3 regions of the Pseudomonas sp. PGPR N4 genome follow, and region 1 is predicted to be linked to each of the others. Evidence: riboswitches for the same ligand, from Rfam matches in the RefSeq annotation. Region 1 holds a riboswitch; each other region holds the start of a gene.

Region 1 (4,306 bases):
CTGGCGAGGGCGAGGGTAGCGCCCGCCAACGTTTGCCGGGTGAGCACCAGCCGCGCGCAGCCGTGAGCACGCGCGGCCAAGGCCAGGGCGGTGCTTTCGGCTACGCCCCAGCAGCCGCTGTGGGCGAAGGCTGTAGCGGAGTGCTGGCTGAGCTGTGGGGCAAAACGCTGCAACTGCTCTGCGGGAAAAAACTGCAGCGCCAGTTGCAGGCGATCGGCCAGTTGATGCAGGCCCGCCTCGCTGACTTTCAGCTCGATACTGGCGATGCCCTGCACTGCATGCAGGGTTAAGCCAAGGCTGGCCAGACTTTGTTGCAGCAGCGCTTCAAGCAGGTCGGCGGGGCAGCCCTTGCGGCAGCCAACGCCGACATACACGGCGGGTAGCGGCTCAGACATCAAGTCTGCCGCGAGCGGCGGAACAACCACGCACTGAGCAAGCCCAGGGCAATCCAGAAGGCGGCATTGGTCAGCCACGAGGCGATCTTGAACTGGGTTGCCAGGGCTTCAGGCGCAAGACTTTCATGCACGCTCGGCTGCGGCGCGCCGATCACGTGTGGCAGCGCCAACAGCAGTACGCCGACTACCTTCAGCAGCCAATGCTGGGCAAACACAATCAGGCCCAGGCCGACCGCAGTTGCGGCCGCAGTGCCGATCCACCAGGTCTGGCGCTGGCCAAGGTCGGCTGCCGCCGTGCCCGGCAGCTCGGCCGGCAAGCCCAGCGTTGGCGCCAGGCAGAACACGGCAAAACCGGCCAGGCCCCACAGCGCTCCGGTGGCGACCCGGTTGGGTTCGCGCAGGCTGTACAGCGCTGCCAGCATCAAGGCAAAGCCGACTGCAACCACCAGGTTGCCGCCGGTGGTGGCCAGCACGCGCTGCCAGCCGTCTTCAGGCGCCCAGGCTTCGGCACTGTGCTCGTGGGCAGCAACGGCGCTGTCGCCATGCTCATGCTGGGCAGCCGGCGCTGGGCTCTCGAAGGTTTCCGCTTCGAGGATCAACGGGCTGATCCAGAAGCTTTGCAGCAGGGTCAGCAGCAGGGCGGCGAGCAGGCCGCTGAACCCTGCAGTACGGGCAATGCGCGTGATCATGCGAGTCTACTCAGTGGCAGGGGAAGGCAGCGCTGTGGCGCGTATCGTGGGCTGCGTTGTGCACCGCCTCGATGTGCGAGAAACCGGCGAAGTACACCAGGCACAGGCCAACCAGGCTGGCGCCGACGGCGATGACCAGGCGTTGACTGAGGCTGACGGGGGTGGCGATGCTGTGTTTGGCACTGGTGATGGGCATGACGCAATCCTCTGCTTGTTATAGGCAGGGGGCAAGCGCACCGGCCCCGGGCATGGATGGCCCAGGGCAATGCGACAGCGCCCGCCCACCGCGGGGTGTTGATATTCGACTACGCAGGCCGGTCTCCGGGCTCACGAGGAGGAGCAGGGCTCCTTGAAAAGCGTCACCTTCCCATGCCCTACATCCTGGCACAGTGGTCAAGACACTTCGCTCGCTTACCGTTGCGGGGGCAGCACCGGAGTAGTCGGGCTCTCCATTGAGGCCAGCGACGCACCGGTTTCCCGTTTCACCCCATAGGGGGCACCTGAACGCAAGGCGCTAGCAAACCATGCCGCAGCGGCGCGCTGCAAGTGACAAGTTGCACGCCAGCGTGCATTCAGCCGCCTATATATGGCAGATGACAGCCCCTAAAGCCGCTTGCAGCTTGCCGCCGGGGTGCGTAGCCTTGTCTGCTTCGAGGTTCTCCGGCGTGGCCGGAGCTAAGACGGGAACGCGGTCAAGCCGCGGCTGCCCCCGCAACTGTAAGCACTGATCAGGATCGACACAGCCACTGCGCCTTGCGCGGGAAGGCGTCATCCAACCGGCCCGGCGCCGGTGCGGTGCAAGCCAGGAGACCTGCCTCGAGACGATTTCGACTTTAATCCGGGCGGGGTGATCCGGAGGCGAACAAGCCCGGCTGTGACAGCCTGCGGCGCTCGTCCTGCATGCCCGCGCCATTCTGCCAAGGGCACACGCATCCATGAAAACACTGGCCAAACTCCCCGTCACCATCGTCACCGGCTTCCTCGGCTCGGGCAAAACCACGTTGCTGCGGCACATGCTCGACAACGCCCAGGGCAGGCGCATCGCGGTGATCGTCAACGAGTTCGGCGAGCTCGGTATCGACGGCGAAATCCTCAAACAATGCACCATCGGCTGCACCGAAGAAGAAGCCTACGGGCGTGTCTTCGAGCTGGCCAACGGCTGCCTGTGCTGCACCGTGCAGGAAGAGTTCTTCCCGGTCATGCGTGAGCTGGTGGCACGTCGCGGCGATCTGGACCACATCCTGATCGAAACCAGCGGCCTGGCCTTGCCCAAACCGCTGGTGCAAGCCTTCCAGTGGCCAGAAATCCGCAACGCCTGCACGGTCGATGCGGTGATCACCGTGGTCGACAGCCCGGCAGTGGCTGCCGGTACCTTCGCAGCGTTCCCAGACCAGGTCGATGCACAGCGCAAGCTCGACCCGAACCTTGATCATGAGTCGCCGCTGCACGAACTGTTTGCCGACCAGCTGGCCAGCGCTGACCTGGTGGTGCTGAACAAGGCCGACCTGATCGACGCCGAAGGCCTGGCCAAGGTTCGCGCCGAAGTCTCCGAAGAGCTGCCGCCGGCGGTCAAGGTCATCGAAGCCAGCAGCGGCCGCCTGCCGCTGGATGTGCTGCTGGGCCTGGGTGCCGAATCGGAAGCGCACATTGATGGGCGCCGAACTCATCATGACAGCCACCATGACGACGATGATCATGACGATCACGACCATGATGCCTTCGACTCGATCTCGCTGGATTTGCCAGAGGCCGATGAGCGCTTGCTGCTGGCGGCCCTCAACCAATTGGTAGTGGAGTTTGGCATCCTGCGCGTGAAAGGCTTTGCAGCCATCCCGGGCAAGCCGATGCGTCTGCTGATCCAGGGCGTAGGGACCCGCTTCGACAAGCATTTCGACCGGGCCTGGGGCGCTGACGAGGCGCGCATCACGCGCCTGGTACTGATTGGCCAGGAGCTTGACGCCATTCAGCTCGAAGCCCGTCTGCGTCAGGCTCTGGAAGCCTGATCCATGCACCTGTTGCGCACCCAGCCCGGTGGTTTTGTCCCGGACGACAGTATTGCCGACCTCGGCCAGACTGCCGCCGAACTGGTCATTCTGTGCAGCGGTGACTCGCACCTGGCGCTGCTGGCCGAAACCGCGGAACAGCTGCCTGGCGACTACCCCAGCGTGCGCCTGGCCAATCCCATGCAGGTGCAAAACCATGCCTCGGTCGACCTGTATGTCGACCAGGTGCTGCGCCATGCAAAGTTGATCCTGGTATCACTGCACGGCGGCGTTGGCTACTGGCGCTACGGCATCGAGCAGTTGGTCGAGCTGGCGGCGCGCGGTGTTCAGGTGATCATGGTCCCGGGCGATGATCGGCCTGACCCCGAGCTCACCGGTTTGAGCACGGTCAGCAGCGACCAGGCCGAGCGCCTGTGGCACTACCTGCGCCAGGGCGGCAAGGCCAACGCGCTGAATCTGTTCAACTGCGTGGGCAACCTGTGGTTCCAGCGCGACTATGCCTGGCAGGAGCCGGAAGCGCTGGCCCGTACCGTGGTCTACCACCCAGCCAAGGCCAGTGCGCAGTTGCCGGACTGGTACGCCGACTGGGATCCTGCGCTGCCGGTGGCGCCGCTGCTGTTCTACCGCTCGCACCTGCAGGCGGCCAACACCGCGTTCATCGACGTGTTCTGTCAGCGGCTGCAGATGGCGGGGCTCAACCCGTTGCCGATCGCTGTAGCCAGCCTCAAAGAGCGGGCCTGTCTCGATCAGGTTGAAGCGTGGATGGATGAGGTCCAGGCCGAGGTGGTGATCAACACCACTGGCTTTGCCTTGTCCAGCCCCGAGCGCCCCAACGCGCGGCCGCTGCGCCGGGATGTACCGGTGTTGCAGGCGATCTGCGCGCAGGACAATCAATTGGGCTGGGAAACCAGCGAGCAGGGCCTCGGCGGCCGCGATCTGGCCATGCACATCGTGTTGCCGGAGCTGGACGGGCGGATCATCACCCGGCCGGTCAGCTTCAAGGACCTGGCCTGGCGCAGTGAACGCAGCCAGGCGGATGTGGTGTGCTATCGCGCCCACCCGGAACGCATGGACTTCGTCGCCGAGCTGGGCCGTCGCTGGGTCGCGCTGGCGCGCTTGCCGAATGGGCAAAAGCGTGTCGCGCTGATCCTCGCCAACTATCCGACCCGCGATGGCCGGATTGGTAACGGTGTCGGCCTGGACACGCCGGGGGCGGCCT
Region 2 (4,306 bases), 590 kb from region 1:
CCTACAAGGTGAAGACAATGAGCATGATGGACTGGGACGCCTACCGTAAGCAGCTGATGGCTGGCATCGGCGACCTCAAGCAACTCTCACCGGACACCGTCTCGGGCTACATGACCGCCAGCGGCGCCGGGGCCAAGACCAACCACCTGGATGCCAAGACCCGCGAATTGATCTCGCTGGCGGTTGCCGTCACCACCCGCTGCGACGGCTGCATTGCCGTGCACTCCAAGGAAGCCCTCAAGCAGGGCGCGACCCGCGAGCAGATCGCCGAGGCGCTCGGTGTCGCCGTGGCAATGAACGCTGGAGCAGCGCTGGTCTATTCGACCCGAGCTCTGGATGCGCTGGGCAAAGCCGACGAGTAAGCCTGTCGGCGTCGCCGCACTTGCGCGGCGGCGCCTGCACCACCAGACTTGCCGGCTCAGCCCGTGCAGGTACCGCCATGATCCACATTCGCCCCATGACCGCCGCCGACTTCGAGGCTTTCTGGCCCACCTTGCAAAGCATCGTCCAGGCCCGCGAAACCTACGCCTTCGACCCGCAGATCAGCTTCGAGCAGGCGCGCCAGCTGTGGCTGGAGGCACCGCTGCATACGCTGGTGGCGGAGCAGGACGGCGAGCTGCTTGGCTCGTATTACCTCAAAGCCAATGCCGCCGGACCCGGCGCCCATGTGGGTAATTGTGGTTACATGGTATGCCCGGCTGCACGCGGGCGTGGCGTGGCCAGGCTGATGTGCGAGCACTCGCAGAAGCTTGCCCGTCAGGAAGGGTTTCTGGCGTTGCAGTTCAATTCGGTGGTGGCGAGTAACGAGGTTGCCGTAGCGCTGTGGCGCAAGCTTGGCTTCGATGAAGTCGGCCGCCTGCCCAAGGCCTACAGGCATGCCCGGCTGGGGCTGGTGGATTGCCTGGTGATGTACAAATGGCTGGCGGATGAGCCGGTGGTGGAGAAACCTGCGCTGCTGATCGGGCGCAAGAACATTGAAGCGCGGGTGTCGCGGCGGCGTGGCAAGTAGCCGCGGATCTGCGTAGAAAACGGGGACCGCTATGCGGCCCCCTGCTAACGCGCTGAATCAGAACGCCAGACCTACCTTCACGCCGAACTCATCACGCTTGAGCTTGGTATTGTCGGCTGCATCCGACTCTTCATCGAGTTTGTACTCGGTGCGGGTGTAGTAGACGCTGCCGTAAATGGGCATACCGCCCTGCTGGTTCATCAGCAGGCTGACTTCGGCATAAGGGTTGGTGCGGTCTTTCATATCGACGGTGTCGCTGCCGAAATCGTCGACCTTGAGCTTGGCGCGGCCGTCGAGGGTGCGGCGGGCACCGACTTCCACGCGCAGCGTCGAAGCATCGAACTGGTGGTTGTAGCCGACGGCAGCCTTGGCGAACGGCGACTTGTAGGTCAGCTCGGTATCCAGGTCGTTGAGCTCTGGTTCGAAGCGCGACCAGTCATAACCACCGCCCACGGTGAAGTCGAGGAAGTTGCGCGCGTCCATCGCAGCACGCCAGCCCAGGTCCAGATCAACCTTGGCCTCCTTGAGCTTGTTGTCGCTCTTCTTGCCATACTTGGCGTCCGCGCCAATCTGGTAGATGAAACCGGATTCGGCGGTCATCTTGTTGCCATAGTTGGCGAACAGGCCACCTTGACCGAGGTGATCGGTCTCCGATTCAGAACCGCCTTCGAACTTGAATTTGTCGTAGCTGCCGAGCAGGCCGAAAGTGAACAGCGGATCGGTACTTGGCGCAGCGCTGGCAGCAAGCGGGGCAGCGATCAGGGCCAGCAGGCAAGAATGACGCAACAGGTTACGGGTGGACATTGGTAAAGGTCTCCATGACGTGGGTGTTTCTGTGACAATCGAGCGGTTCGATGCACACCAAATGTGAAAAGTTCGAAAAAGAATCAGTAAAAACTCGCAAACCTCTAATGCGTCACAAATTTTTCTTAGCGCCAAGGTTTGACTAAGGCCACTTTCGATGCTCAGATGCGCGCCAGTTTCAGGTGTCCTGCGCCGCCGTGCGCAGGGTGAAACGGGAAGCCGGTGCGTCATCTGCATGACTAGTCCGGCGCTGCCCCCGCAACGGTAAGCGAGTGAAACCTTCGACACACCACTGTGCCCGTGCACGGGAAGGTGAAGGTTTCCAGCCCTCGCAAGCCCGGAGACCGGCCTGCAACTTTCAGTTGGCAAACCCGCGGTGGGCGGGCGCAGGCCGGTTTGCGCGTGCGCCCAGCGTTCGTGCCCGCTTGTCTTTGCGTTGTTTCCACCGGGATCCTTACTTCCTGCACCAGTGGAACGACATGTCCCGTACCAATACCTTTACTCTTCTGGCGGCCTGCATTGCCGCCGCTTCGCCAGCCGTGGCCGCAGAGCCGACGAGCAAGGTCGTCGCCCTGCCCTCTATCGCGATCAGCGAACGCCGCGACGCAAGCGCCGACCTCACCAGCAGCAGCGAGACCGGCTCGCGCCTCGGCCTGACTGCCTTCGAAACACCAGCCAGTGTCAGCAGCCTTAGCGCCGAACAGATCCAGCAGCGCAGCAACCTCACCGTGCAGGATGCGGTCACCCGCACCCCCGGTATCACCTCCATCGGCACCCCAGGCGATGGCGGCACTGGCCTCAGCGCACGCGGCTTCAACGGCCATGGTTCGGTGATGACCCTGTTCGACGGCGCGCGCCTGTACACCGGTGCCGGCACCCAGACTTTCCCGGTCGCCCCATGGCTGGTCGAACGTATCGAAGTGCTGCGCGGTCCGGCGTCGGTGTTATACGGCGAAGGCGCCACCGGCGCGGTGGTCAACGTCATCCCGAAAAAGCCCGTGCAAGGCGAGATCCACAACCAGCTGCGCCTGGGCTACGGCTCATGGGACCGCCAGCAACTGGGCCTGGACAGCGGCGGCAGCCTGAGCGAGCGCCTCAGCTACCGTGCCACCATCAACAAGCAGCAAGGCAATGGCCATATCGACCGCGGCGACTCACGCAACCTGGCCCTGAGCCTGGCACTGCGCTTCGATGCCAACGAAGACCTGAGTTTCACCCTCGCCCACGAACGCGGCGACGCCGAGCCGATGAACTACTTCGGCACACCGCTGATTGCCGGGCACTACCGTGACAGCCTGCGCGACAAGAACTACAACGTGCGTGACGCCGAATTGCGCTACCACGATGAATGGACCCGCCTGAGCAGCGAGTGGGCTATCAGCGACAACGTCAGCGCCAGCAACCAGCTCTATTACATCAAGAGCCGTCGCCACTGGCGCAACGCCGAAAACTACAACTGGGACGCAGACGTCGGCCAACTGCTGCGCAATGGCTTTCTCGAGATCAAGCACAACCAGGAGCAGATCGGTGATCGCCAGAGCTTCACCTTCCAGCACAGCCTGTTTGGCCTGGCCAGCACGACCGTGGTGGGCGCCGAATACAACAAGATCCGCTTCCGCCTGACCAACAACTGGCCCTACAACGATATCGGCAACGACTACATTGACCCGTGGCAGCCCGCGCCCGGCCAGTTCGTCAGCGCCACGCCGCTGCAACCGCGCTCGTTCAGTACCACCCACAGCGCAGCGCTGTTCGCCGAAAACCGCACGCAGTTGACTGAGCAGCTGTCGCTGGTCACCGGTATTCGCCGTGATCAAAACCACATCGAGCGCGATAACCTGGTCGACGGCAGCCGCACCGACCGCAGTCTCAGCGGCGGCAACTGGCGCGCAGGGCTGGTCTATGCGCTGACGCCGGACCTGGCGCTGTACGGCCAGTACTCGACCAGTGAAGACGGTGTGGAAAACCTGGTCAGCCTCAGCCCGGCACAGATGAACTTCGACCTGACCGAAGCGCGCCAGACCGAACTTGGCGTCAAGCAGCGCTTTCTTGATGGCCGTGGCGAGTGGACCTTGGCCGCTTATCACATCGTCAAGAAAAAGCTGCTGGTCGACGACCCTGTCAGCCATCAACCGCAACAGGCCGGCCAGCAGACCTCCGATGGCCTGGAAGCGACCCTCGAATTGGCCTTGGCCAACCAGTGGCAGCTGTCGGCCAACGCCGCGCTGCTACGGGCCAAGTACGACGACTTCAATGAAAGCGTGGCAGGCGTTGCCACCGACCGCAGCGGCAAACGCCCGGCCAATGTGCCGCGACGCAGTGCCAACCTGTGGCTGAGCAAAGGCTTTGGCCAGGACGTCGATGCCGGCGTCGGCCTGCGTTATGTCGACACGCGTTACGCCGACACCGGCAATAGCCAGAGCATCCCCAGCTACACCGTGGTCGATGCCAACCTGGGCTGGCAAGTGCTGCCTGACGTGCGCCTGGGCCTGC
Region 3 (4,306 bases), 1.6 Mb from region 1:
GGCTGCGGGTTTCGGCGACGCCGTCATGGTCGCGGTCGCGCAGCAGGGTGATGCGATTGGCGGTGGGGACGCCGGCACCGGCCATGGACATGGCTCGTTTCATGAACCAGCCGCGCAGGCCTTTGCCGTCGTCCGGCTTGGCCGGTGCGTTGGTTTCGGCGACCAGCACGTCGCCATTGGGCAGCACATACAGCCAGCGCGGATGGTCGAGATGGTCGGCAAATAGCGCAACCTGAGTGCCGGCCGCTGCAACCGGTTTGCCACCCTGCGGCCAGCCGACCGCCGGCGCGACGTTGACGGTTGGCAACAGGGTTTTGTTTGGCGCCGGTAACTGCGGTGTGGGGCCGATGCCATCGTCGACTCTGAGGCTGGCGGTCTCGCCGCAGCCGCCGAGGCCTGCGAGCAAGGCGAGCACAACGGCACTGCGCATTCTGTCCATGGGCGGGCTCTCGACAAGGGCTATGGCATACAGAACCATAGGCGCCGGGCGAGGTTCAACCCGGCGCGGCGCAGGGCTGCTTCACGCTTGCTTGAACAGCAATGCAACACCAGGGAAATACTGGCCGAGCTCGTTGTGCAGCTTGCGATAGGCGTACGGGAAGTACCAGGCCACGGCGCAGGTGGTGTGCTTTTGCAGGTCATCGACCAGGTCCTGGAGTTCTTCCGGGCTGGCGTGCTGGCCGGCTTTCCACGGGCTGACGAACAGCGCCCCGGCTTTGAGCTGGCTGGCATAGGCAATCGGCTTGGCGGCGCTGGTGGTTTCTTGCAGGGCGGCGGTCAGGTCGAGCCGGGCGATGCGCGGCCAGCGCTGGCTGGCGTGCAGGTGGATCGACTCCTCGGCGGTGCTGATGGCCAGGTCACAACGGCCTTCGCGCTCGCCTTCTTCGCGTTGCTTGCTGCTGGCAAACTGGGTCAGGGCGACCAGCTCGGCTTGCCAGGCAGCCGCAGCCAGCAGGCCGACGTTGGCCGCTGCGCCATGCCAGTAAGGCGCGTCGCTGGCATGGTTGAGTTCGGCGAAGCGATCGATGCAGTCGACCCAGCGCTCCAGGGCAGGACGCAAAAACTCCAGGCGCGGGTTGTTGATGATCAGACCTTGCATGCTGCGCACTCCTTATTGTGATTATCGCGGTCAGCTACAGTGATGGCGATATGATATCAATGCTAGCAGTCTGCGCTGTACTGTCGAATCGGCCATTGATCCAGGCCAAACCGGCCTTGTTTCATTGACGCTCCCGGTGCAACCCTCTAACCTTCGCGGCGTGTTTCAGGTGCCCTGCGGACTGCGGTCTGGCGGGGTGAAACTGGGAAGCCGGTACCAGTCCGGCGCTGCCCCCGCAACGGTAGGTGAGCCGCGTACGTAGCGCTCACGAGCCCGGAGACCGGCCTGTTACTGCCAACGGCATCACGGAGGGTGATGCACAGTTCACTGTGGTTTGCGCCACGGCGCCTGCGCGTTCTCCGTTTGCCTGCCTTTCGATCTGTCGCCGCCCGGTGCGCGCGCAGGCACTTGCGGAGAACCTTATGAGCGACAACCCCGAACGCGACGAACGCCACCTGGCGCGCATGCAGCGCAAAAAGGCGATCATCGACGAGCGCATCGCCAACTCTCCCAATCAATGCGGCCTGCTGCTGGTGCTGACCGGTAATGGCAAGGGCAAAAGCAGCTCGGCTTTCGGCATGCTCGCCCGCGCGCTGGGCCATGACATGCAGTGCGGCGTGGTGCAGTTCATCAAGGGTCGCAACAGCACCGGCGAGGAGCTGTTCTTCCGCCGTTTCCCCGAGCAGGTGCGCTACCACGTGATGGGCGAGGGCTTTACCTGGGAAACCCAGGACCGCCAGCGCGACATCGCCGCGGCAGAAGCCGCCTGGGCGGTATCGCGGCAAATGCTGCAGGACCCGTCGATTCATTTCGTTGTGCTGGATGAGCTGAACATCGCCCTCAAGCATGGTTATCTCGACCTGGACCAGGTGCTCAGTGACATTCAGGCTCGTCCGCCAATGCAGCACGTGATCGTCACCGGCCGCGGCGCCAAACCGGAAATGGTCGAACTGGCCGACACCGTCACCGAAATGGGCATGCTCAAGCACGCCTTCCAGGCCGGTATCCGCGCGCAGAAGGGCGTGGAACTATGAGTGACCCGCGCCAGTGCCCGGCGGTGCTGATCGCAGCGCCCGCTTCCGGGCAGGGCAAGACCACCGTGACCGCAGCCCTGGCGCGCCTGCACCGCAACCTCGGGCGCAAGGTGCGGGTGTTCAAGTGCGGTCCGGACTTTCTCGACCCAATGATTCTGGAGCGGGCCAGCGGCGCGCCGGTGTACCAGCTCGACCTGTGGATGATCGGCGCGCAAGAGAGCCGGCGACTGCTCTGGGAAGCTGCCGCCGAGGCCGACCTGATCCTCATCGAAGGGGTCATGGGCTTGTTCGATGGCACTCCGTCCAGCGCTGATCTGGCGCGCCATTTCGGCGTGCCGGTGCTGGCGGTGATCGACGGTACCGCCATGGCCCAGACCTTTGGTGCGCTGGCCCTGGGCCTGGCACGCTACCAGGCCGATCTGCCGTTCGCCGGGGTGCTGGCCAACCGGGTTGGCAGCCTGCGCCACGCGCAACTACTTGAAGGCAGCCTGACCGAAGGCCTGCGCTGGTACGGCGGGCTGTCGCGCGAGCGCGGCATCGAGCTGCCCAGTCGCCACCTGGGCCTGGTGCAAGCCAGCGAACTGAACGACCTTGACCAGCGCCTCGACGCTGCCGCCGAGGCCCTGGCTGGCAGCTGCGATGCAGCGCTGCCGCCAGCGGTGAGCTTCGATGGCCCCGCTTTGCCAGCACCGTTGCCCTCGCTGGCTGGGGTGCGCATTGGCGTAGCGCAGGACGAAGCGTTTGCCTTCATCTATGGCGCCAACCTCGACCTGCTGCGGGCCATGGGCGCGCAGCTGGAATTTTTCTCGCCGCTGCACGACAGCGAGGTGCCGCAGGTCGACAGCCTCTATCTGCCAGGCGGCTACCCCGAATTGCACCACCATGCGCTGGCCGCCAATACGCCGATGCTGGACGCGATTCGCGCTCACCACAGTGCAGGCAAGCCGCTTTTGGCCGAGTGCGGCGGCATGCTCTACCTGCTTGAAAACCTGACCGATGTTGCCGGTGAGCGCGCCGCGCTGGTTGGTTTGTTGACTGGCGAGGCGGTGATGCAGAAGCGCCTGGCAGCACTGGCCCTGCAAGCGGTGGAACTGCCCGAAGGCACCCTGCGTGGGCACACCTATCACCACTCGTTGACCACCAGCGAGCTGGAGCCAATCGCCCGTGGCCTCAGCCCCAACGGCGGCCGCGGCAACGAGGCGGTGTACCGCCTGGGCCGGCTGACGGCCTCATACGTGCACTTCTATTTCCCCTCTGACCCCCACGCGGCGGCGGCGCTGTTGCGACCATGAGCGAGCATGCCTTCTCCGATGCCGAACGCGCCGCGGTGTACCGGGCGATCGGCGAGCGCCGCGACATGCGCCACTTTGCCGGTGGCGAAGTAGCGCCGCAGGTGCTTACACGCCTGCTGACGGCCGCGCATCAGGCCCCCAGTGTTGGCCTGATGCAACCGTGGCGGTTTATCCGCATCAGCCAGCGCGACTTGCGCGGACGCATCCAGACACTGGTCGAGCAGGAGCGGGTGCGCACCGCCGAAGCCCTTGGCGAGCGCTCCGACGAATTCATGCAGCTCAAGGTCGAAGGCATCAACGACTGCGCCGAGCTCTGGGTGGCAGCGCTGATGGACAAGCGCGAAGCGCACATTTTCGGCCGCCGCACCTTGCCGGAAATGGACCTGGCCTCGCTCGCCTGCGCGATCCAGAACCTCTGGCTGGCCGCGCGCGCCGAAGGCCTGGGCATGGGCTGGGTATCGTTGTTCGACCCGCAGGCACTGGCCGAGCTGCTGGCCATGCCAGCCGATGCCAAGCCGGTGGCGGTGCTCTGCCTGGGCCCGGTCGAGGCGTTTTACCCAGCACCGATGCTGGCCCTGGAAAACTGGGCCGAACAACAGCCACTGAGCGCCATGCTCTACGAAAACCAATGGGGAGAACGCGCATGAGCGTGGCCTTGCTGACCGTCGCCGGTGTTGCCCTCGACGCGCTGCTGGGTGAGCCGAAACGGCGCCACCCGCTGGTTGCTTTCGGCAATTTTGCCGCACGCCTGGAGCAGCGCCTGAATGCGGGTGGTCGCGGCTGGCGCAGCCATGGCGTCAGCGCCTGGTTTCTGGCCGTGGTGCCGTTGACCTTGCTGGCACTGTTGCTGTCCTGGCTGCCGCTGATCGGCTGGCTGGTCG

Evidence for each region. A riboswitch is a leader RNA that binds a small molecule or an ion and turns the genes downstream of it on or off. The one in region 1 is predicted to bind cobalamin.
Region 2: linked by a shared signal. The riboswitch ahead of AC58X1_RS04755 (TonB-dependent receptor) and the one ahead of cobW (cobalamin biosynthesis protein CobW) in region 1 are both predicted to bind cobalamin.
Region 3: linked by a shared signal. The riboswitch ahead of cobO (cob(I)yrinic acid a,c-diamide adenosyltransferase) and the one ahead of cobW (cobalamin biosynthesis protein CobW) in region 1 are both predicted to bind cobalamin.

The regions. Positions count from the first base shown of each region.
Region 1 is NZ_JCAUKV010000001.1:486,031-490,336, forward strand. Features, by position in the region: gene AC58X1_RS02115 (cobalamin biosynthesis protein) at 1-395, opposite strand, end outside; gene AC58X1_RS02120 (CbtA family protein) at 395-1,084, opposite strand; gene AC58X1_RS02125 (CbtB domain-containing protein) at 1,095-1,280, opposite strand; cobalamin riboswitch at 1,380-1,603, opposite strand; cobalamin riboswitch at 1,721-1,917, shown strand; gene cobW (cobalamin biosynthesis protein CobW) at 2,020-3,087, shown strand; gene cobN (cobaltochelatase subunit CobN) at 3,091-4,306, shown strand, end outside.
Region 2 is NZ_JCAUKV010000001.1:1,072,039-1,076,344, forward strand. Features, by position in the region: gene AC58X1_RS04740 (carboxymuconolactone decarboxylase family protein) at 18-362, shown strand; gene AC58X1_RS04745 (GNAT family N-acetyltransferase) at 440-1,009, shown strand; gene AC58X1_RS04750 (outer membrane beta-barrel protein) at 1,067-1,813, opposite strand; cobalamin riboswitch at 1,977-2,180, shown strand; gene AC58X1_RS04755 (TonB-dependent receptor) at 2,293-4,306, shown strand, end outside.
Region 3 is NZ_JCAUKV010000001.1:2,087,431-2,091,736, reverse strand. Features, by position in the region: gene AC58X1_RS09395 (PQQ-dependent sugar dehydrogenase) at 1-439, opposite strand, end outside; gene AC58X1_RS09390 (hypothetical protein) at 521-1,099, opposite strand; cobalamin riboswitch at 1,250-1,402, shown strand; gene cobO (cob(I)yrinic acid a,c-diamide adenosyltransferase) at 1,522-2,133, shown strand; gene AC58X1_RS09380 (cobyrinic acid a,c-diamide synthase CobB) at 2,130-3,425, shown strand; gene bluB (5,6-dimethylbenzimidazole synthase) at 3,422-4,072, shown strand; gene cbiB (adenosylcobinamide-phosphate synthase CbiB) at 4,069-4,306, shown strand, end outside.